Regions from separate parts of the Ensifer sp. GW823-FHT05D09 genome, predicted to be linked through region 1. Evidence: riboswitches for the same ligand, from Rfam matches in the RefSeq annotation. Region 1 holds a riboswitch; each other region holds the start of a gene.
The links. A riboswitch is a leader RNA that binds a small molecule or an ion and turns the genes downstream of it on or off. The one in region 1 is predicted to bind cobalamin.
Positions count from the first base shown of each region.

Region 2: another riboswitch for cobalamin. It lies ahead of bluB (5,6-dimethylbenzimidazole synthase); the one in region 1 lies ahead of AC1Q80_RS04235 (aromatic ring-hydroxylating oxygenase subunit alpha).
Region 3: another riboswitch for cobalamin. It lies ahead of AC1Q80_RS16660 (TonB-dependent receptor plug domain-containing protein); the one in region 1 lies ahead of AC1Q80_RS04235 (aromatic ring-hydroxylating oxygenase subunit alpha).

Region 1 covers NZ_JBXAIA010000001.1:863,047-870,773, forward strand. The annotation lists gene AC1Q80_RS04220 (FAD-binding oxidoreductase) at 1-1,296, opposite strand, end outside; gene AC1Q80_RS04225 (L-threonylcarbamoyladenylate synthase) at 1,449-2,423, opposite strand; gene AC1Q80_RS04230 (DUF6656 family protein) at 2,510-3,109, opposite strand; cobalamin riboswitch at 3,426-3,627, shown strand; gene AC1Q80_RS04235 (aromatic ring-hydroxylating oxygenase subunit alpha) at 3,734-4,978, shown strand; gene AC1Q80_RS04240 (FAD-binding oxidoreductase) at 4,980-6,077, shown strand; gene AC1Q80_RS04245 (glycoside hydrolase family 25 protein) at 6,176-7,240, opposite strand; gene AC1Q80_RS04250 (BA14K family protein) at 7,658-7,727, shown strand, end outside.
Region 2 covers NZ_JBXAIA010000002.1:576,355-584,081, reverse strand. The annotation lists gene AC1Q80_RS08555 (phytanoyl-CoA dioxygenase family protein) at 1-951, shown strand, start outside; gene AC1Q80_RS08550 (SDR family oxidoreductase) at 1,041-1,862, shown strand; cobalamin riboswitch at 1,975-2,182, shown strand; gene bluB (5,6-dimethylbenzimidazole synthase) at 2,228-3,019, shown strand; gene AC1Q80_RS08540 (DUF2865 domain-containing protein) at 2,928-4,007, opposite strand; gene AC1Q80_RS08535 (acyl-homoserine-lactone synthase) at 4,197-4,841, opposite strand; gene AC1Q80_RS08530 (helix-turn-helix transcriptional regulator) at 4,998-5,735, opposite strand; gene AC1Q80_RS08525 (NADP-dependent malic enzyme) at 5,904-7,727, opposite strand, start outside.
Region 3 covers NZ_JBXAIA010000005.1:145,774-153,500, forward strand. The annotation lists gene AC1Q80_RS16640 (sugar ABC transporter ATP-binding protein) at 1-219, opposite strand, end outside; gene AC1Q80_RS16645 (HlyD family secretion protein) at 520-1,590, shown strand; gene rbbA (ribosome-associated ATPase/putative transporter RbbA) at 1,590-4,376, shown strand; gene AC1Q80_RS16655 (ABC transporter permease) at 4,379-5,491, shown strand; cobalamin riboswitch at 5,584-5,792, shown strand; gene AC1Q80_RS16660 (TonB-dependent receptor plug domain-containing protein) at 5,968-7,727, shown strand, end outside.

The DNA of each region.
Region 1 (7,727 bases):
TTCGGCCGAGATCGAGCCATTATATTTCGCGACGATGCCGTGAACGATGGCGTTCATTTCCCGCCAGCGATCAAGAAAGACCTGTTTGTCGGCACCGATGGGCTGCGAAATATTGTAGTGGATGTTGCCGTCGCCCATGTGGCCGAACGAGCAGATGCGCGCCCTCGGCATCGCCCGCATGACAGCTGCATCGGCCTCTTTCATAAAGGCGGGAATGCTTGAAACGGGGACGGAAACGTCGTGTTTGATCGAGCCGCCTTCCGGCTTCTGCGCCGGCGACATGCTTTCGCGCATGTGCCAAAGGGCCTTGCGCTGTTCCTCGCTCGTGGCGATCACTGCGTTTTCGACCAACCCGGCGACGATGCCCTGCTCAAGCAGTTCATGGACCATGCGCTCGGCACTTTCTGCGGAATCGGACGTGGAAATGTCGATGAGCGCGTACCACGGGTGAACGGTGTCCATCGGGTCGCGCACGCCAGGAATATGCTTGGCAGTAAACTCGACACCGAGGCGTGGCATCAGTTCGAAACCGGTGAGCGCCGACCCGCAGAGGCTTGATGCCCTGTCGAAGAGGGCAAGCGCATGCTCGACGCTGCCGACGCCGGCAAAGGCCACCTGGTGGCCAAGCGGCTTCGGAAACATCCTGAGGACGGCACCGGTGATCACGCCGAGCGTGCCTTCGGCGCCGATGAACAGATCGCGCAGGTCGTAGCCGGTATTGTCCTTCTTCAGCCGCCGCAGCCCGTCCCAGATCTCGCCGGTCGGCAGCACCACCTCAAGGCCGAGGCAAAGCTGGCGCATGTTGCCGTAGGCAAGCACCGCCGTGCCGCCGGCATTGGTCGAGAGGTTGCCGCCGATGCGGGCCGACCCTTCAGACCCCAGCGACAGCGGAAATAGCCGGTCGTTGTCGTCGGCCGCCTTCTGGATATCGGCGAGGATGCAGCCGGCGTCGGCAACGATGACATTGCCGACGGGGTCGATGTCGCGAATTCGGTTCAGTCTCTGCAGTGACAGGACGATGTCGGCCTTGCCCTCGCGCGGGATCTGTCCCGCCACGTGGCCGGTGTTGCCGCCCTGAGGAACGATCGCCGTCCGGGTTGCGCTTGCAAGTTTCATGATGCGCGATACTTCCTCGACCGAACCGGGTCGAAGCACCATGGGCGTGGTGCCCTTGTAGAGCCCGCGGGATTCGATGAGATAGGGGGCAAGGTCAGCCGGGTTCGTCAGCGCATTGGCGCTGCCGACGATGTCGATGAAGGAGGCGATCAGTTCGGGAGAGGGGAGCGTCGTCGTCATGGCCCTGCCTTCGCAAATGCGCCCGGCGGCGCTACTGCATAATTCGTTAAATCGGAATCGATTTAAGGAGAAAATTGTGCAGCGAGTTTAAAGCGTTACAGCGTCGTTTGCGCGTCATATTTGACGCACGGCGCTGCAAAAATGTCTGTCGGTCAGTCTCTTGGGGCTGCCGCACGCTGCAGCCGGTCAAGGATCGCTTCGCCCAAACCTTCTGAGGGGATGGGAGCGAAGGCAATGGTCGCGGCGCCGCTGGCATCGGCTTTCTTCATATAGTCGAACAGATTGGCAGCTGCCTCGCGCAGGCTGCCTGCCGGGCTGAGATCGAGCACGATCGCTGCATGCTCTTCGCCGGGGAGCACTGTGTTGCCAAAGCGGATCAGGGCTTCTCCCGGGCGCACGTCGCCGGCGTCGAGCCGGACTGCAGCGCCCGGCGCATAGTGCGAGGCGAGCATGCCCGGAGCCTCGATTGTCGCGCCGGCACTTTCGGGTCTCGACACGGCAAGGCCGGTCAGATTTTCGATATCGAGGACGTCGAGACCGCCCGGACGCAGCAGGCGCAAAGCCCCGTCCTCGACCTTGATGATCGTCGATTCAAGCCCGATCTCGGCCGAGCCGGCGTCGAGAATGAGCTTGAGGCGTGGGCCGAGATCGGCGTCCACATGGGCAGCGCTCGTCGGGCTGATCTTGCCTGACGTATTGGCGCTCGGTGCCGCGAGCGGGCGGCCGAAACGGGCAATTACCCGACGGGAGAAGCCATCGGGCATGCGGATGCCCAGGGTGTCGAGACCGGCCGAGGCGAGCGCATGCACGGAACTTGTCGGGCGCTGGGGCAGGATCAGCGTCAGCGGGCCGGGCCAGAAGGCTTCGGCCAGGCGTCGCGACAACGGATCGAATATCACATGGGCTTCAGCCATCGCCATGTCGGACACGTGCGATATCAGCGGGTTGAAGCGCGGGCGCCCCTTCATCTCATAAATGCGGCTGATCGCATCCGGATTGGTGGCATCGGCGGCCAGGCCGTAGACCGTTTCTGTGGGAATGGCGACGGGCTCGCCTTCGGCAAGCACAGCGCAGGCGCGCTCGATCGCGCGTTCCGGCTCGGTCCGTGTGTCGATGATTTCGGCCATATCGCTTCCGTTTCCCTTTCGAGGTCTCCTTAAAGGAGCCACGAGGAAAACAGAACGATTTTCTTCAGACAGAGCGTGCCGGTGGTTCAGAGGCTGCGGATGATACGCCGCAGCGCCTCATCGCGCGCGCCGAGCATCAGCACGTTCTTGAGCGCGACCTTCGGGTCGTCGGTGCGAAACAGGAGCCCGTTGTCGCTGACGCTGCGATTGATGGTCATCTGACCTTCCTGCGCGTCGGGTTCGATCGCGACGGCGAAGTACATCCTGGAATAGCCGGCCTGGATACGCTCGAAGAAGTGCTTTTCGTCGCCGAGATCGCAGAAGAAGTTGGCGAAGTAGAAGGACCAGGTCACGTCCTTGGATTGGGCGAGATGTGTTCTCGCGGCCGTCACATGGCAATAACCCAGATGCGGCCGGCCGGCGAGCGTGCGGTGGAAGATCATCTTGGGAAACTGGATCGAGGTGTGGAAGCCGTTCATCCGCTTGTGCGTCGTTTCGCCGGCGGTCGTCAGCTTGTGGCCGGTGCGCTGGGCAACCTCGTCATAGCTGAGATAGCGCCGTTCGCGCTGCGACCATTGCCGCCTTTCGATGCGGCCGGTGCGCAGGAACTCGGTATGGACCGCTGTCTTCGGAGCGATCGTGGGCAGCTTCTCGGCTGCGGCGTCGTAGTATTTGAGCTTTGCCATGGACTTCAATGCGCTGTTTGCCGGTTCGGCCGGTTTCTCCGTCAGGCGACGCTAATGCATTATGGTTAATGGAAGATTTCATTGCGCCGGCCAGGATGGATGAGCCGACGCCGCAACGGATGTCGCAAAATGGCGAAGGCTTCGCGCTTTCGCGCCGGCTTTGCCGGAAAAAACGACAACTGCCCAATATTTGATCTATCTCATTGTTTATAATGACAAATAGTCGGCCTTGTGGTGTTTCAGACACGGGATGCACTGTGTCGTCTTTCTGGAATTGGATGTCGTTAATCGGCAGCTGCGACGACGGCTTCCGCGATTAGATATGCCTACTCAAGGTGCCGCCTCTTAGGGAAGACGGAGAATTGGGAAGCCGGTCAAAACCCGGCGCTGCCCCCGCAACGGTGGTGGAGCGAAAGCCTCGGCAAAAAGCCACTGGACGGTTCCGTCCGGGAAGGCGCCGGGCTGGTCCTTGCGGATAGCTCCTGAGCCCGGAAACCAGCCTTGACACGAATAGACCGTAACGGGTTGCGGCGGGCAGCCGGATCGGAGCCGTCATCGCACAGGCATTGCGCCTGCGTGGGTTCCAGTCCTGCCTCTCCGAAACAAGGCCAACGAGGATAGGACATGGACATCAAGGGCGATATGCTCCGCAAGCTGAAGGGTCGACGCGACGGCTACAGCCTCGACCGGGCCTTCTACATCGACCCCGACTACTACAGGCAGGATCTCGAGAGCATCTGGTACAAGGACTGGCTGTTCATCGGCCACGACTGCGAGGTCCCGCGCGCCGGCAACTATTTCACCGTTCAGGTCGGCGACTACCCCGTCGTCATCGTCCGCGACCGGCAGGGCACGATCCGCGCGCTGCACAATTCTTGCCGTCACCGCGGTTCCCGCGTCTGCTCGCAGCACAAGGGCTCATCGGCCAAGCTCGTCTGTCCCTACCATCAGTGGACCTACGAGCTCGACGGCACGTTGCTCTTTGCCCGTCAGATGGGCGAGGATTTCGACAAGGCCGCCCACAGCCTGAAGCCGATCCACTGCGAAACGGTCGGCGGCTACATCTTCATCAACCTGTCCGAACAGCCGATGGACTTCGCTCCGTTCCGCGACATGGTCGCGCCCTATCTCGCGCCGCACCGCCTCGGCGAAACCAAGGTCGCCTTCGAAAGCACCATCATCGAGAAGGGCAACTGGAAGCTCGTCTGGGAAAACAACCGCGAGTGCTACCATTGCGCAGCCAACCATCCCGAGCTTTGCCGGACCTATCCGGAAGCCCCGACGGCGACCGGCGTGCAAGGCGCCAAAGATGATCCTGTCATCGCCGCCCATTGGGAAAAATGCGAAGCGTCCGGGCTTCCGAGCGAGTTCCGCATGTCCGAGACCGGCCAGTTCCGCTCGGCGCGCATGCCGTTGATCGACGACGCCGAGAGTTACACCATGTCCGGCGCCCGCGCCGTGCGGCGGCAATTGTCGGCGGATGTCAGTCAGAAGCATATCGGTACGCTGCTTCTGTTCCATTATCCGTCGACCTGGAACCATGTGCTGGCCGACCATGCGATCACCTTCCGCGTTTTGCCGCTCGGGCCTGAGCTGACGCAGGTTACGACCAAGTGGCTGGTCAACAAGGATGCGGTCGAGGGCGTCGACTACAATCTGGAAGAACTGACGCACGTGTGGACCGAGACCAACGATCAGGATCGCCAGATCGTCGAGGAAAACGCTTTCGGTATCCGCTCGCCGGCCTACCAGTCAGGGCCCTATTCGCCCGATCACGAAGGCGGTGTGATGCAGTTCGTCGAATGGTACTGCAAGTTCATGGAGCAGCGCCTCCAGGGCGAAGCCGCTCCGCTCTTTAGGGTCGCCTGATATGCAGATGGCATCCTCGTTCCATCACTTCGATGAACTCCATGTCTGGATCGACAGGCAGAACATGCTCGAATGCACATCCGCGGTCATGGAGACCGCGGATGTGATGACCTTTACCTTCCGGCCCGAGAAGCCGGCCTGGTTCCGTTATCTGCCCGGTCAGTTCGTCACGCTCGAACTGCCGGTGACCGACGACGAGCCGGTGATGCGCACCTACACGCTGTCGTCGACGCCTTCCCGGCCGCTTTCGATCGCCGTCACCGTCAAGGCGCAGGCCGACAGCATCGGCACGCGCTGGATGTTCGATCACCTGAAGCCGGGCATGCGGCTGAAGGCCTTCGGCCCGCTCGGCGATTTCAGCTTCGTGCGCCATCCCGGCGAAAAATACCTGTTCATTTCGGCAGGCTCCGGCGTCACGCCGATGATGTCGATGACGCGATGGATGGCAGACTGCATTCCGGAGACCGACGTCACCTTCATTTCCTGCGCGCGCCGGCCGGATGATATTCTGTTTCGCTCAGAGCTCGAAGTGCTGGCGCGCCAGATGTCGGGGCTGAACCTCGGCTTTGTGGTCGAGGGGCATGAGGCCCGGCACGGCTGGCACGGCCTGCGCGGCCGCATCGACGGCGCCAAGCTGCCGCTGCTTGCGCCCGACTTCCTGGAACGCACCGTATTCTGCTGCGGTCCGGAGCCGTTCATGCGCGGCGTGCGCGAGCTGTTGAAGGCAGCCGGCTTCGACATGAGCCGCTATCACGAGGAAAGCTTCCAGCCGGCCGCAGCACCAGCCGCCGAGGAGATCGCAGTCAGGGCAGGGGTGGCAACCGATGCTGACGCGCAGGTCGCCAAGGTGGTGTTCACCATGAGCGGCAAGGAGATCGAGGCCAAGCCCGGCCAGACCATCCTGCAGGCGGCACGCGCCAATGGCGTCAGGATCGGGGCTGCCTGCGAAGGCGGCATCTGCGGCACCTGCCGGGTGATGAAAGTCGCCGGCGAGGTCGAGATGAACCACAACGGCGGCATTCTCGACGACGAAATCGACGAAGGCTATATCCTTGCCTGCTGCTCGCGCCCGCTCGGGGACGTGCAGATCGAGGCCTGATCGCGGGCAATGGTTGCGGGGAGGTTCCTCCCTGCAGCGATTGGGAGATCGACAGCAACGTTCGTGTGTTTGAAAAGACGCACGGGCCTGTAGGCCCGTCAGCGGCTGGCGGCAGCCAGCCGCACCGCGCGATCATGACGGCCGAAATCGATCGATCCCGTCGCCATCATGTCGACGCCTTCGCCCGCAGCACTGGCGGCTTCCGCGCGGCTGATGAGCAGAGGTTGGGCTTCGATCGCAGCCTTTGCCTGGGCAGAGCTGGATACGCCGGCCCCGTTGTCGGCCTTCGCCAAGAGAACGAGAGGCATCGGTTTTTCCGGCAACAGGACACCGTCCGCCCAGATCGACCGCAAGGCGGTGCTGGTCATCGCGGCGACGTTGACGTCGATGTCGTCGAGCGTGCCGGGCACACGATAGGGACAGCGGCGCTTGCCGCAATTGACGCCTGACGAGAACTGCCACAGCGCGTAGCTGTCCCAGTTGCCCATCGGGAAAACCTGACGGATATCCGGCTTGTAGCGGGCATACCAGAGCGGCAGCCGCGACAGCAGCCGATACCTGGAGCGGTTGGCCGCGATGTATTTCGCCGTCACATGGTTGGTGTAGAGCATCGGATAGCGGCCGGTGCGGGTCTTGATGTGACCGGCAAAGATCGCCGCGTCTTCGAGCGACATGTATTTTTTGGGGTCGATGCCTTCGAGATCGAGCACCATCAGCTCGTCGTCGCGGGGCTCCGCATAGTCGAGGAAATGGTTGGCCTGATCGACCGGGTTGCCGGGGCGGGCGAGATGGTAGGCGCCCCAGAGCAGCCCATGGGAGCGCGCGATCATCCGCCGTGTCTGATATAGCTCGCGGCTGACCGCGTATTTGCGCCACATCGTCTTGCAGTGGGCAAACGTGTCGCCACCATGATCGCCGGTGCAGGAGAAGCTTTCCGGCAGACCGTCGGAAGCCTTGGCAATGAAGCCGGAGATGCGCTTGTCGGCAAGCATTGCCTCCCAGTCGATGCTGTTCATCTCATAGGCATCGACGATGATGGCGTTTGATTTCGTCTTCCAGGGCTCCAGCTCACCGGCGCGCGCGTTTGCCGCCGCGAATGCCAGACCCAGAAGGGTCGCGAGGCGCAGAATCATCCGTACAGTGGAGATATACCGCTTTGCCATTCAGTGAGATTGCCGACACTACAGTTAATGGATCGTAAATCCCAGTCCCCGAGCCGACTGTGCTTGAGACCGCGGCGAATGTATAGAGACTTGTGGCTGTATATCAGCTGCACCTACTATTGCTGTCATTTCGCTCGGCCATTGCCCTGTCTGCAGCGTCACAGAATCGCAAGGGGCCTATCATGATTGGGACGCCAGCGTCTCACGATGCGGTGTCGCATCGGAGGAGGCGCGATTTTTCGTTCCGGATCATGGAACAAAACCCGTCACTTAGGCGTTGATGGACGATTTCGCTTCTTTCGATCAGGCGACGCCGGCGCGCGGTGCCGAAACGGGATGAGATCGCACAGAACTCGTGATGGTGGTTCGCAGGCGCCGGAAGCGCGCATGGCTCTTATGGAGGGTTATATGAGAACAATGACGGGCAATTGGTTCGCCACAGTGATTGCTTCGGCAGTCTTGATGACGTCGGCCGCGCCGTCCCAGG
Region 2 (7,727 bases), on a different contig from region 1:
CCAGGTGTTGCCGTGTTCAAGCACGCCTACGCCGACACAACCGTCATCGATGCCGCCAGCGGCATCTTCGATGCGATCATCGAGGAGCAGCACCGCACCAAGAGCGGCGGCGGCGACCATTTTGCCAAGCCCGGCGCCAACGACCGGATCTGGAACTCGCTCGAAAAGCACTGCCTGAAGAGCCCTGAAAATTTTGCCGCCTACTATGCCAATGCCATCATTGCACTTGTCAGCGAAGCCTGGCTTGGTCCGAACTATCAGATGACGGCGCAGGTCAATCGGGTCAATCCGGGTGGGGCGTCGCAGGCGGCGCATCGCGACTACCACCTCGGCTTCCAGAGCTCTGATGTCATCGAGCAATATCCGGCTCATGTGCACCGGCTGTCACCTGTCCTGACGCTGCAGGGGGCGGTTGCTCATTGCGACATGCCGCTTGAAAGCGGCCCAACGCTGTTCCTGCCCTATAGCCAGACCTATGTGCCCGGCTACCTCGCGCTGAAGCGGCCGGAGTTCCGCGCCTATTTCGACGAACATCACGTGCAGTTGCCGCTTGCAAAGGGCGATGTCGTTTTCTTCAATCCGGCGCTGTTCCATGCCGCCGGCAGCAACCGTTCGACCGATATCAAGCGCGTTGCCAATCTGCTGCAGGTTTCGTCGGCCTTCGGGCGAGCGATGGAGACCGTGGATCGCGTGAAGATGAGCGCGGCGCTCTATCCGGCGCTGACAGCTCTTATCGCATCCGGCGCCCTTTCGAAGGGTGAGGTCGCCAATGCGATTGCGTCCTGTGCCGAAGGTTATTCCTTCCCGACCAATCTCGATCGCGACCCGCCGCTCGGCGGCCTTGCGCCGAAAACACAGGCGCAGTTGATGCATGAGGCGCTTTCAGGAAGGTGGAGCGAGGCGGATTTCCGCAAAGCGCTTGAAGAGCAGGCACAGCGCAAGCTGAGCTGAACAGAAGATATCGCCATGACAGGTCCCCGGCGCTCGGCGGCGGGGGCCGTTCCTGTTTCGATGACACTTTCACTCCTGGGAGGAATTTCATGACCGAACAACACGGCCGTCTTGACGGCAAGGTCGCCATCGTCACCGGTGGGACGCAAGGGTTGGGGGCAACGATCGCCAGCCTGTTTGCGGAACGCGGGGCCGAAGGCATCGTCATCTGCGGGCGCAACACTGCCAAGGGAGAGGCGAAGGCTGAGGAGATCCGCAAGGCGAGCGGCGCGCAGGTGCTTTATGTCGAAGCGGATCTCGAAAAGGTCGAAGATGCCCGAAAGGTTGTCAACGCCTGCGACGCCACCTTCGGGCGGGTCGATGCGCTGGTCAACGCGGCAGCAATCACCGATCGCGGCACCATTCTCGATACAAGCCCCGAACTCTTCGACCGGATGTTCGCCATCAATGTGCGGGCGCCGTTCTTCCTGATCCAGGAGGCTGTCAAGGTTATGCGAAGGGAGGGCACTCAGGGCACGATCGTCAACATCGGTTCCATGTCGGCCATGGCCGGGCAGCCGTTCATCGCTGCCTATTGCTCGTCCAAGGGCGCGCTGGAGACGCTGACCAAGAACACGGCTTACGCGCTGTTGCGCAACCGTATTCGTGTCAACGGTCTCAATATCGGATGGATGGCCTCAGAGGGGGAAGATCGCATCCAGCGAGAGTTTCACGGTGCTGCAGCCGACTGGCTGGAAAAGGCGGCCGCCAGCCAGCCTTTCGGCCGGCTTGTCGATCCCAAGGAAGTCGCGCGCGCCTGCGCCTATCTGTCCTCGAACGAATCCGGCCTGATGACGGGGTCGGTCATCTGCTTCGACCAGTCGGTCTGGGGTGGCTATGACGGCTCGCCACATCCCGTCGCCCCGCTTTGATAGTGAGCCGCAAGGGCAGCGGTCGAAAGGTCTCCGATGTCGACCGCTGCCGAAAGGCTCGCACGGTGCCGGCGGGCACCCACCGAGTTGCTTGTCATTCCCTATGGGCTGTGCACTTATGGCGTCGTCAGGTGCCCGCGACGCGGGAGAATCGGGAATCCGGTGTCACTCCGGAACGTGCCCAACGCTGTGACGGGGACGGCTGCCCCAGGGATCTTGAGTTTTCTCAAAGTCTTGCCACTGGATCTTCATCGGATCTGGGAAGGCGGAGCGGCCGGGGGATCCGAAGTCAGAAGACCGGCCTGGCAAGATAGACCGAAACCCGCGCGGACGGCGGAAGGTTGTGCATTGTTGGGGATCGAACGATGCTGACTGACGCGAATGGCGGCCTTGCGGCCGCAGAAGCCTTTTCATTTGACGAGCGCGAAGCCGTCTACCGCGCCATCGAAACACGCCGGGACGTGCGGGATCAGTTCCTGCCCGACCCCTTGCCTGACGATCTGGTGATGCGCCTGCTCAATGCAGCGCACCGGGCGCCATCGGTGGGGTTCATGCAGCCATGGAATTTCGTCGTCGTGCGCCAGGCGGAAACCCGCGAGCGGGTCTGGCAGGCGTTTTCCCGCGCCAACGACGAAGCTGCGCTGATGTTCGATGGTGATCAGCGCGCGAAATACCGCTCGCTGAAACTGGAGGGTATCCGCAAGGCACCGCTCAGTATCTGCGTGACATGCGATCGCACACGCGGCGGCTCGGTCGTTCTCGGGCGCACCCACAATCCTGACATGGATGTCTATTCCACCGTCTGCGCCGTCCAGAATCTCTGGCTTGCCGCGCGCGCTGAAGGCGTCGGCGTCGGCTGGGTCAGCATCTTTCATGAGAACGAGATCAAGGCGATCCTCGGCATACCCGATCATGTCGTGATCGTCGCCTGGCTTTGCCTGGGCTTCGTCGACCACCTCTACCGTGAGCCGGAACTGGCGGTAAAAGGCTGGCGCCAGCGCCTGCCGCTGGAGGAACTGGTATTCGAGGAAGGTTGGGGAGCCTGCCGGAAGGCTGACGCCGCGATCAGTTGCTCTGAACCGGTTGGTAAGCCGGACCCTTGGGGTGGCGAAGGTCGATCGACGTTTCCTCCTGGGGCAGGAACGTCGGCCCGATGACCCGCACCTTGCTCTTGGCGGGATCGTAGGGGCGCTCTTCAGCGGGAACCGTCACCTTGGCAGAAGGGGCATCTGCCCCCTTATTGCCTTCGATGACGATGATCGAGGACTGACTATCGCTGGAATTGCCGCCGCCTGCCTTGGGCGTTGTTGCCACCGTCTTCGGGATCTGGCAGCCGCAGATGCCGGGCTTGCCGACGTCTCGCGTCCGGTAGGCAAAGGCGTTCGGCAATTCCCGATAGGGGCGTCCAGTCGAGGCGGAAACCATCTGGTCGCTCTCTTCGGTCGCAAGCTCGTGGAAGAAGAGCTCGGTTTCGGCACCCGGGCAGCGGGCGCGACAGGCCTGCTCGTCGCGAGCAAAGTCCGCCGGGCTCGCCTCGGACGAAATGGGGAAGAAGGCGCCGTCGCAGGTGCGCACGCACATGGTGCGAAGCGTGCCGGAATAGACGCCGCTTTCCGGAGGGTATCCGTCTGCGTCGCCATCGCGCAACAACGGCCCGTAGGATTCCTCCGGCGGCAGATCGCGCAGGATATTGCGATGCGTTTCCGGCGCGTCCGGGTCGGCGCTGGCAAATTCCTCGCGGTCGCCATAACAACCGTTGATCTCGAGTGCAGCCAGGATGCGCCGACGCGTGTCGTCGCCATCGCCCGATATCAGCTGCTGGCGTTCCGATTTGAGGATAGCGAGATTGTCTTCCATCTCGGCGATCAGGCTGTTGATATCAGCGCAGATATCCGGGTCGCCGCCATTGAACACGACGACGCTGCCTGTGCCGCAGCCGGCGCGGCGGCGATCGTTGCGCGCCCGACGCAATTCAATGTTCTGTCGCGAAATGGCGCTCGCGTAATCGCGCGTATCGGCCGTGGTGGTGATGGCTTCGGGCAATTGCGCAAGCCGGGTGTTCAGGCGGTCGCACACGCTGGAGGCCAGCGCCTGATCGGCAAGAACCAGAAGCAGCGGCAAAGTCGCCGCGGCAAGGGTTTTCATGTTCCGGAACAAGGGCGAACGTCCATTTCTGCAACCGCGCTGCGCCGCCCTTGTTGTCCGGGATCGGTCGCCGTCGGCATTTCCTGTTTCAGCCTTATCATAAGGCTTGTCACTGCGTGTGCAACGACAAGCCTCGTAATGCGTTAACAGTGTCGTCCTCTCGGACGAATGGACGGCTCCAATCCGGTGTCAGGCTGCGCGTGCGGTTTCCAGCGACATCGGCCGCTCAAGCACGGTGCCTTCGATCGCGGCGACGGCCTTCATGGCGCTCAGCAGCGACGGCGTCACTTCCCAGGCGACCGCCACGGCAAAGACCGAGCCGATCCGGTGCGGTTCACCGATGCGCTCGCCGGGGCAACCCATGCGACGGAACATCCGCTCGAGGAAGACGTCGGTGACCGTAACGATGTGGCTGATGCCGGAGGCAAGTCCGAGTTCGCCGACGCCGCACATCAGTTCTGCGGCGGCAACCGTGACCTGATTGGAAGCACGGTCCTGGGAAATTTCCGGATCGATGCAAAAGCGGCTCGATTCCCAGATCGAGGCGCTGCGGATCTCCGGGTTGTCGCCAAGCAGGATCGGGAACGTATCGTCCAGCATGTTGGGGCCAAGCGTCGGCAGCAGCCTCAGCGATCCGCGCAGCTTTCCGGTGTCCGGCGAATAGGACAGGATGTAGAGCGGGTTCGACTTGTCGTAGTTGTCGATCTCCCAGTCCCCATCGGTCTGAACGTCCCATTTCAGGAAGTCGTGAAAGACGCGCTTGCGCAACTTGAACATCTCGTCGATGGCCTGTGGGTGCTGTCCGCGTGTCCTGCCGTTGAGGATCCTGATCATCGTTCTCTCCATCCTTGTCTTTGGGGGATGGCGTGATGCTGTCAGTCCGGCGGCGGAGAAGAAACTGGCACTAGTGACAGTACCGGTAACGGATTTTTTACTCTAAATTTCGATGGGTTTCCGGAAGAGCGTGGGGGGGAGCGGCTCTAGCCCGGATCAAACTGTGGGGATCAGCGCATGGCGGACGGCCTGGGCCACGGCCTGCGTGTTGGAGACGACGTTGAGCTTGCGGCGGGCATTGGTCATGAAGAAGCGCACGGTGCGCTCGGAAATTCCGAGAATGGTGGCAATCTCCCAATAGCTCTTGCCGGCTGCCGACCAGGTGAGAACCTCGGTTTCACGGCCGGTCAGGCGCATCTCGCGCGTTGCCGCGCCACTAGTCATGGCCGCATTCTCGAGCATGCCGGCATGAAACAGGTTGGCGGCGAGCTGGAAGTCGCGCAGATGATTGCGCCGATAGATCGACCATTCGGCCGCCGACATGTTGACGTTGATGGCAAGCAACGCCATGCGGCCGGCCGGCGAGGGTAGCGGCAGGGCGACGCCTTCACTGGAAAGCCCGATCTCTTCGGCCGTCTTGAACAACGGCTCGCATTCGGGAAAGCGATGGCGCGCCGTCGTCCATTCGACCGGTCTGACGCCGCCGAGCGCCAGCTTGAGGATCGGATCGATGCGATAGAGCCCGCGCGTCAGATAAAGCTCCGCCGCGTAGGCACCGAATGTGTGGTGCAGGCGGCAGATCTTGAGCTCGTCCGCATAGGGCTCGGCTTCAAGATAAAGGAGATGAGCGATGCGAAAGGTACGTCGCATCAACGTAAAAAAATGGGCCGGCTCGACACAGCCTCCGCATTCCAGGATTTCCAGCATGTCGAGGACAGCCTGTTGTTCAGTCATGCCACAACACCGATTCTTGCCCTGAACCCCACAATGGTTGGGGGTTCACCTTTTGTCCAGAACCGTCATCCGCATTTGCTGTGGATTGTCGATCCTACAAACAATGGTTGTTGCCAGGATCGGATCGGAAACACAGGGCCGCCGGGTACGACGGCCCTGCAAAAAGTTTCAACCCGGATGGCTGGCTTCAACGACAGCGAGTGCTGCCATGTTAACGACGCCGCGCGAGGTCACGGACGGCGACAGGATGTGCGCCGGCAGTGCCGAGCCGAGCAGGATCGGGCCGACATGCAGGCTGTCCGTCATCGTCTTGACGACGCCGAGCGTGATGTTGGCGGCATCGAGATTCGGGAAGACCAGCAGGTTGGCTTCGCCCGAAAGCGTGCTGTTGGGCATGACGCGCTGGCGCAGAACCTCGGAGATGGCCGAATCACCATGCATTTCGCCATCCACTTCGAGGTCGGGCGCAAGTTCGCGCACGAGCTGCAATGCCTGACGCATCTTGGTGGCGCTTTCGGAATCGCGTGAGCCGAAGTTCGAGTGCGAGACAAGGGCGGCATGCGGCGTGATGCCGAAGCGGCGGATTTCCTGTGCCGCCATGACTGTCGTCTGGGCGATTTCTTCGGCGCTCGGGCAATAGCTGACATAGGTGTCTGTGAAGAACGTTGCGCCGCGCTGTGAGATGAGCAGGCTCAGTGCCGAGAAGTCGAGTACGCCTTCGCGCTTGCCGATGATCTGCGAGACGTCGCGCAGGTGCTTGCTGTAGCGTCCTTCGACACCGCAGATCAGTGCGTCGGCTTCGCCGCGCTTGACGGCAAGCGCCCCGATGACCGTGGTGTTGGTGCGCACGATCGTACGGGCTGCTTCCGGAATGACGCCGAGGCGGCCGACAAGGGCGAAATAGTCCTCGACATAGTCACGATAGCGCGGGTCGCCTTCGGGGTTGACCACTTCGAAATCGACATCAGGACGAATGCGCAGGCCGTAGCGACGCAGGCGCGTCTCGATGATCTGCGGACGGCCGATCAGGATCGGGCGGGCTGTGCCTTCCTCCAGCAGCACCTGGGCTGCGCGCAGCACGCGCTCGTCTTCGCCTTCGGCAAAGATCACGCGGTTCTTCTGCGCGTTCTTGGCGGCGGCAAAGACCGGCTTCATGATGAAGCCGGAGCGGAAGACGAAGCGGTTGAGCTTGTCGAGATAGGCGTCGTAATCCTGGATCGGACGAGTGGCGACACCGCTCTCTTCAGCAGCCTTGGCGACGGCCGGCGCGATCCTCAGGATCAGGCGCTGGTCGAAGGGCGAGGGGATCAGGTAGTCAGGGCCGAAGACCGGCGTCTCGCCGGAGTAGGCGCGGGCAGCGACATCCGATGGCTCCTCGCGGGCAAGGCCGGCGATGGCGCGGACGGCCGCCATTTTCATTTCTTCGTTGATCGTGCTTGCGCCGCAGTCGAGCGCACCGCGGAAGATGTGCGGGAAGCAGAGCACGTTGTTGACCTGGTTGGGGAAGTCCGAACGGCCGGTGCAGATCATGGCGTCCGGGCGTGCCGCACGGGCGGCTTCCGGCATGATCTCGGGCGTCGGGTTGGCCAGTGCCATGATCAGCGGCTTTTCCGCCATCTGTACCAGCAGTTCCGGCTTCAGCACGCCGGCCGCCGACAGGCCGAGGAAGACGTCGGCGCCACCGATGCTGTCTGCAAGCACCCGGTTGTCGCTTTCCTGGGCGTAGACCGATTTCCATTGGTCCATCAGAACTTCGCGGCCCTTGTAGACAAGGCCTTCGAGGTCGTGCACCCAGATGTTTTCGATCTTGGCGCCCAGCGTGACGAGCAGGTTGAGACAGGCAAGCGCTGCAGCACCGGCACCCGAGGTGACGATCTTGGCCTTGGCGATGTCCTTGCCGGCCAGCTCGAGGCCGTTGAGGATCGCGGCCGCAACGATGATGGCGGTGCCATGCTGGTCGTCATGGAAGACGGGAATCTGCATTTTTTCACG
Region 3 (7,727 bases), on a different contig from region 1:
CGGGTTGCCATAGTGGACTTCCTCGCCGCGCCGCCAGATCGTGCCGCCGTCGCGCTGCTGGATGCCCATGAGGATCGACAGGAACGTCGATTTTCCCGCGCCGTTGCCGCCGCAAAGCGCGTGAACGGAACCGGCCTGAAGTTCAAGGCGACCGTCGCGCAAGGCTGCGACGCCCCCGAATGATTTCTTCAGTCCTTCAACCTTCAAAAGCGGTTGCATGGTGTCCTCCCACGCTGCGATGGCGATTTTGCCGCTATCGATTTCGACAAAAATCACATGATGATCGACATCTGTCAATATCGAGATTTTACTTTTGATTTTTTTGATCGGCTTTTGTCAAATTTGTATCCACTCATCTCTCGAATTGACATGAGTCAATGCAGGGTCCCGTTCCCACGGGCTTGGTTTAGCGATCCGTTTACGTCGCGGTGACGGTTCATCACGCGCAACCTATTCCCGGTTGTGTTTGGGCGGCCGCTGGCTATTGTCGTGGTGTGCATTTGAAGGTGGGACGCTGAAATGGAAAAAGCCCGGAAGAATTGGCTCGTGCTCGGCCTGATCGTTTTGGCCCTGGCCGGCGGCTACTACGCCTGGCAGAATCTCGATCGCAACGCGCTGCCCGCCGGGATCGCCAGTGGCAACGGGCGCATCGAGGCGGTCGAAATCGATATCTCGACGAAAACGCCGGGCAGAATCAAAGAGATCATGGTCGACGAGGGCGATTTCGTCACTGCCGGGCAGGTGCTCGCCCAGATGGATACGGTCCAGCTCGAGGCGCATAAGCGACAGGCCGAAGCGCAACAGCAGCGCGCCATTGTCGGCGTCGAGGCGGCAAAGAACCTTGTGACCCAGCGCGAGGCGGAAAAGGCGGCAGCCGAAGCCGTGCTGGCGCAACGCCGGGCACAACTGGACGCTGCCGAGCGGCGCCTCGCCCGCTCCGAGCAACTCGTCAAGACGAGCACAGTTTCGCAGCAGGTGCTTGATGATGACCGCGCCACCGCGGAAGGTGCGAGAGCTGCCGCCAGTGCCGCGGAAGCCTCGCTTGCCGCGTCGGATGCGGCGATCAATTCGGCGAAATCCCAGGTTATCGATGCGCAAGCCTCGGTCGAGGCCGCCAAGGCGTCGGTCGAGAGCATCGTTGCCGACATCAACGACAGCACGCTTGTTTCGCCGCGCGACGGTCGCATCCAGTATCGGGTGGTCCAGCCCGGCGAAGTGCTGGCCGCCGGCGGCCGGGTGCTCAATCTCGTCGATCTCGGCGACGTCTACATGACCTTCTTCCTGCCGACGGATCAGGCCGGGCTGTTGTCTATCGGCAGCGAGGTCCGGCTGGTGCTGGACGCAGCACCGCAATACATCATTCCCGCCAAGGTCTCCTATGTCGCCGATGTCGCGCAGTTCACGCCGAAGACGGTCGAGACCGCCGAAGAGCGCCAGAAGCTGACCTTCCGGATCAAGGCGCAGATCCCGAAGGAACTGCTGAAGAAGTATATCCGCATGGTCAAGACGGGGCTTCCGGGGGTCGCCTATGTCAAGGTCGATCCCAAGGCCGAGTGGCCGGCGAGCCAGACCGGCACGCTGGTGCAGTGATGGCGGATCCCGACAGGGCCGGCCTGTCGCCGGCAGAGCCCGTGGTACGCCTCAACGCCGTCACGCTTTCCTACGGCAAGACCCGGGCGCTTGACGACGTGACGCTCGACATCCCCTCCGGTTGCATGGCCGGCCTGATCGGGCCGGACGGGGTTGGAAAGTCGAGCCTGCTCTCGCTTGTCGCCGGCGCCCGCGCCGTCCAGGGCGGTCGCGTCGAGGTGCTCGGCGGAGACATCGCCGATGCCGGCCACCGGCGGCGGACCTGCCCGCGCATCGCCTATATGCCGCAGGGCCTCGGCAAGAACCTTTACCCGACGCTTTCCGTCTTCGAGAACGTCGATTTCTTCGGCCGCCTGTTCGGCCACGATCGCGAGGAGCGCGAACGGCGCATCGCCAGTCTGCTCCAAAGCACCGGCCTTGCGCCTTTCGCCGACCGTCCCGCGGGCAAGCTTTCCGGCGGCATGAAGCAGAAGCTGGGACTGTGCTGTGCGCTCATTCATGACCCTGACCTCCTCATTCTCGACGAGCCGACCACGGGCGTCGACCCGCTGTCGCGCCGGCAGTTCTGGGAGCTGATCGATGAGATCCGCGCCGAGCGGCCTGGCATGAGCGTCATCGTTGCCACCGCCTATATGGAAGAGGCGGCCCGCTTCGACTGGCTGGTGGCGATGGATGCCGGCCGGGTGCTGGCAACGGGCACGCCTGACGAGTTGCTGCAAAAGACCGGCGTCGACACGCTCGATGCCGCCTTCATCGCGTTGCTTCCGGAAGATCTCAGGCGCGAGCACCACGACGTCGTCATTCCGCCGCGTCCGGAAGAGGTGGGCGACGACATCGCCATCGAGGCGAACAACCTCACCATGCGCTTCGGGGATTTCGTCGCCGTCGACAATGTCAGCTTCCGCATCGGCCGCGGCGAGATCTTCGGCTTTCTCGGCTCCAACGGTTGCGGCAAGACGACGACGATGAAAATGCTGACGGGCCTGCTCGCCGCCAGCGAAGGCACGGCCAAGCTCTTCGGGCGCGAAGTCGACCCGCGCGACATGGAAGTGCGTCACCGTGTCGGCTACATGTCGCAGGCCTTCTCGCTTTATACCGAGCTGACGGTCCTGCAGAACCTCGAGCTGCATGCCAAGCTCTTCGGCATGGCAGCTGACACCATTCCAAAGCGGATCGAGGAGCTTGCGGATCGCTTTGATCTCGCCGGCGTGATGGAGGCGCTGCCGGACGCCTTGCCGCTCGGGGTGCGCCAACGGCTGTCGCTGGCCGTCGCCCTGATCCATTCGCCCGACATCCTCATCCTCGACGAGCCGACATCCGGCGTCGACCCCGTCGCGCGCGACAGTTTCTGGCAGATCCTCGTTGACCTCTCGCGCAACGAGCAGGTGACGATCTTCATCTCCACCCACTTCATGAACGAGGCGATGCGCTGCGATCGCATGTCGCTGATGCATGCGGGCAAGGTGCTGGTCAGCGACACGCCGGAGGGCATCATGAAGAGCCGCTCCGCGTCGACGCTGGAGGAAGCCTTCATCGCCTATCTCGAAGAGGCGATCGCCGGCGCGAAGCCGGCGGCGCCTTCCGTGGTCAGGGCGCACGACCCGTCGAAGCCGGCAATCGCGCAGGAGGTCGAACGAAAGGCGTCGGCGACGTCGGCGTTTTTCGACGTCGGACGCATGTTCAGCTACACCCGTCGCGAGGCGCTGGAACTGGTGCGCGATCCCATCCGGGCGACGCTCGCGACCATCGGCACGGTCATCCTGATGTTCGTCATCGGCTATGGCATCAACATGGATGTCGAAGACCTGACCTTCGCGGTGCTCGACCATGACCAGACCACCACCAGCCGCGAATACATTCTCGAAATCGCAGGCTCGCGCTACTTCATCGAGAAGGACCCGATCACCGATTATGCCGACCTCGACCGGCGCATGCGCAATGGCGAACTGAGCCTTGCGATCGAGATACCGCCGGGTTTTGCCAGACGGGCGGCCCGTGGCGACGCGGTCGAAATTGCCGCCTGGATAGATGGGGCCATGGCGAGCCGCGCCGAAACGGTCAAAGGCTACGTGCAGGGCCTGCACGCCCACTGGCTGACCGGAAAGATCCGCGAACGCTACGGCGATGCGGCAACCGCCGGCACCTTCAAGATCGAGACGCGCTTCCGCTACAATCCCGACGTCAAGAGCATCGTCGCCATGGTGCCCGCCGTCATTCCGCTGTTGCTGATGCTGATCCCGGCCATGCTGTCGGCGCTCAGCGTCGTGCGCGAGAAGGAGCTGGGCTCGATCGTCAACCTCTACGTCTCGCCGGTGACGCGGCTCGAATTCCTGGTCGGCAAGCAACTCCCCTATATCGCCCTGGCGATGCTCAATTTCGCGCTTTTGACCGCCTTTGCGATCTTCGTCTTCCGGGTGCCGTTCACCGGCAGCCTGCTGGCCTGGACGGTCGCCGGATTGATCTACGTCTCGGCGGCAACGGCGATGGGGCTCGTCATCTCCACCTTCATGTCCAGCCAGATTGCCGCGATTTTCGGTACGGCGATCCTGACGCTCATTCCGGCCATCCAGTATTCCGGCATGATCGATCCGGTCTCGTCGCTGGAGGGCGCGGGCGCCTTCATCGGCCAGATCTACCCGACGACGCATTTCATGACCATCGCTCGCGGCACCTTCTCCAAGGCGCTCGGCTTCGGCGATCTCGCGGGCGCTTTCGTGCCGATGCTGATTGCGGTGCCGGTGCTGCTGGTGATCGGAACCCTGTCCCTCAAGAAGCAGGCGAGGTGACGATGCGCCTGTCCCACATCTACCACCTCGGCATCAAGGAACTCTGGGGCCTCTGGCGCGACCCGATCCTGTTGATCCTGATCGTCTATTCCTTCACGCTGTCGGTCTATACCGGCTCGACGGCGATGCCGGAGACGCTCAACCGCGCCGCCGTCGCGATCGTCGATGAGGACCGCTCGCCGGTGTCGACGCGGATATCGACGGCTTTCTATCCGCCCTATTTCGTGCCGCCGCAGATGATCACGCCGGCGGAAATGGACCGGCGGATGGATCAGGGGCTCGATACCTTCGCGCTCGACATTCCGCCGAATTTCCAGACGGATCTGCTCGCCGGGCGCACGCCGACGATCCAGCTGAATGTCGATGCGACCCGGATGAGCCAGGCCTTCTCCGGCAACGGCTACATCCAGCAGATCGTCACCGGCGAGGTTGCGGGCTTCCTCGACCGTCACCGCAGTGAGCAGAAACTGCCGGTCGATCTGGTCCTGCGCGCGCGGTACAATGCCGAATTGAACAAGGGCTGGTTCGGCGCGGTGATGAACGTGATCACCAACATCACCATCCTGTCGATCGTCCTGACAGGAGCTGCCCTCATCCGCGAACGCGAACATGGCACGGTCGAGCATCTGCTCGTCATGCCCGTCACCCCGTTCGAAATCATGGTCAGCAAGGTCTGGTCGATGGGGCTGGTGGTGCTGCTGGCTTCTGCGGTGTCGCTGATCTTCGTGGTCAAGGGGGTGCTTGCCGTCCCGGTGCAGGGTTCGTTTGCGCTGTTCCTGCTCGCCACCGCCCTGCAACTCTTTGCCACCACGTCGATGGGAATCCTGCTGGCCACGATTGCCGGCTCGATGCCGCAGTTCGGCCTGCTGCTGATGCTCGTTCTTCTGCCGCTCCAGGCGCTCTCCGGTGGCATGACACCGCGCGAAAGCATGCCGGAGATCATCCAGAATATCATGCTGGCGGCACCAAACACCCATTTCGTCATTCTGGCGCAGGCGGTCCTGTTTCGCGATGCCGGTCTGGATGTCGTCTGGCCGCAGCTCCTTGCCTTGCTGGTGATCGGCGCCATTCTCTTTGCCTTCGCCATGCGGCGCTTCCGGGCGTTCCTGAAGTAGCCTTTGCGCCATGGGCCTTGCGAGCTCTGCGCGCGCAGACTTTACCAGTGGAAAATGCGACCGGCGGTTGACGCGCCGCCGGCATCTGATAGTGCATTTCTTGCGAAACAGGTTCCGTCTGACGACGGATGAAAAGGGAACACGGTGAGGATTGCCCGCAAGGGACCGAAACCGCGACTGCCCCCGCAACTGTAACCGCCGAGCGGAATCCCATGAAGCCACTGCGCGAACTCTCGCGTGGGAAGGCGGGAGGAAGCGACGACGCGGAAGTCAGGAGACCTGCCTGTTTCGGTCACCCATGCCTGGACACGAGGGGTGTCGAGGCGCGGCCGTCCGTAGCGGTGACATTGGAGCAATGTTGCCGCGTGCCGCAGACGGCGCCGGGGTGGTCGCTTGTCGTCTTGCCCCTGCCACCCTTTGCCCGCGGTCGATCGCGCGTGGGCCGGATCGTGCCCATCGCGCCGGAGTGGGACGATATGACGAAGCATTTGACCGGCGCAGCAGTGCTGGTTCTGACACTCGTGGGCGGGGCTCAGGCACAGGACCAGGGCACAAACGAACAGCCGACGAAACTTGAAAAGATCCTGGTTTCCGATGGCCTGACGCCGACCGAACAGCGCAAATCCGGGCGCGCCTTTACCGTGATTACCGGAGATCAGATCGAGAAAAACCAGATCCGCTACGTCGCCGACGCCCTGCGTCTCGTTCCCGGTTTCTCGGTTTCGCGCACCGGTGCCTCCGGCGGCCTGACGCAGGTGCGCGTGCGCGGTGCGGAAGGCAATCAGCTACTGGTGGTGATCGATGGCGTCGAGGCGAACGACGTGTCCCAGGGCGAGTTCGACTTCGGCGGCCTGGTTGCCGACGACATCGAGCGCATCGAAATCCTGCGCGGACCGCAAAGCACCTTCTGGGGCGCCAATGCCATGGCCGGTGTCATCAACATCATTACCAAGAAGGGAAGCCGTGAGGGCGCCAGGTCGAGCGCGCGCACCGAAGTCGGCAGCGACGGTACCTGGCTCGGCGGTGTCTCCACCCGCGGCGGCGGCGAAGGTTATGATTATGCGTTGTCGGGTGTCTTCCAACGGACCGGCGGCTTCAACATCTCCGATACCGGGTCCGAGGACGACGGCGACCGCAACGGCACCGTCAACGGCAAGTTCACCTTCGATCTCTCGCCGGATTTGCAGCTCGACGCGACGTTGCGCGCGGTCAACCGCAAGACCGACCTCGACGCGCAGGACTACATGACCGCGTTGACCTACGACACGCTTGACTACACCCGGTCGCGCGAGCTCTCGGGTTCGCTCGGCCTCACCCATTCGGCGCTCGACGGCGATCTCACCCAGAAGGCGCGCGTCTCCGGCCTTGACGTTCATCGCGACAATGTCAGCGGCTTCGGGCGATCCTGGAACGACGGCAACCGCTACAACGGCAGCTATCAGGCGAGCTACGGCTTCGATGGTGGAGACGGTATCCGCCACCAGATCACCGGAGGCTACGAGTGGCAGCGCGAGACGTTCACGCCGTCGCATCTGCAGCAGACCTTCAGCCGCAATGCGCATTCGCTCGTCGGCGAGTATCGCGGCGAGTTCGCCGACCAGTTCTTCGTCAATGCAGGCCTCAGGCGCGATTTCAACGATCGCTTCGAGGACGCGACCACATGGAGCCTCAGCGCCTCCTGGGAGATACCGGGCAGCGATACCCGCCTGCATGCATCCGTCGGCACCGGCGTGACCAATCCGACCTTCTACGAGCAGTTCGGATATATCCCGGGAACCTTCATCGGCAATCCCTACCTGAAACCGGAGGAAAGCCTCGGCTGGGACATCGGTGTCGAGCAGCGCTTCTTCGACGACGGTCTGACCGTCGATGTCACCTACTTTGACCAGAACCTTAAAAACGAGATCGCCACCGTCGACGACGCCAGCTTCCGTTCGACGCCGGTCAATCGCTCCGGCGAAAGCTTGCGCCACGGGGTCGAGGTCTCCGCGACGGTCGACTTCTTCAACGGACTGACGACGACGGCGACCTACACCTACACCGCTTCGAGCGAGCAGACGCTGGCCGGTGGTCCGCGTCTGCAGGAAGTTCGCCGCCCGCGCCATGCCGCGTCGCTCGATGCCGCGTATGTCTTCCACGACGATCGTATCAGGGTCTTCGGCGAAGTCATCCTCAATGGCCGCATGCAGGATGTGGCCTATCGGCCGGGCTCTGAGCGGGTGCCGCTCGGCGCCTA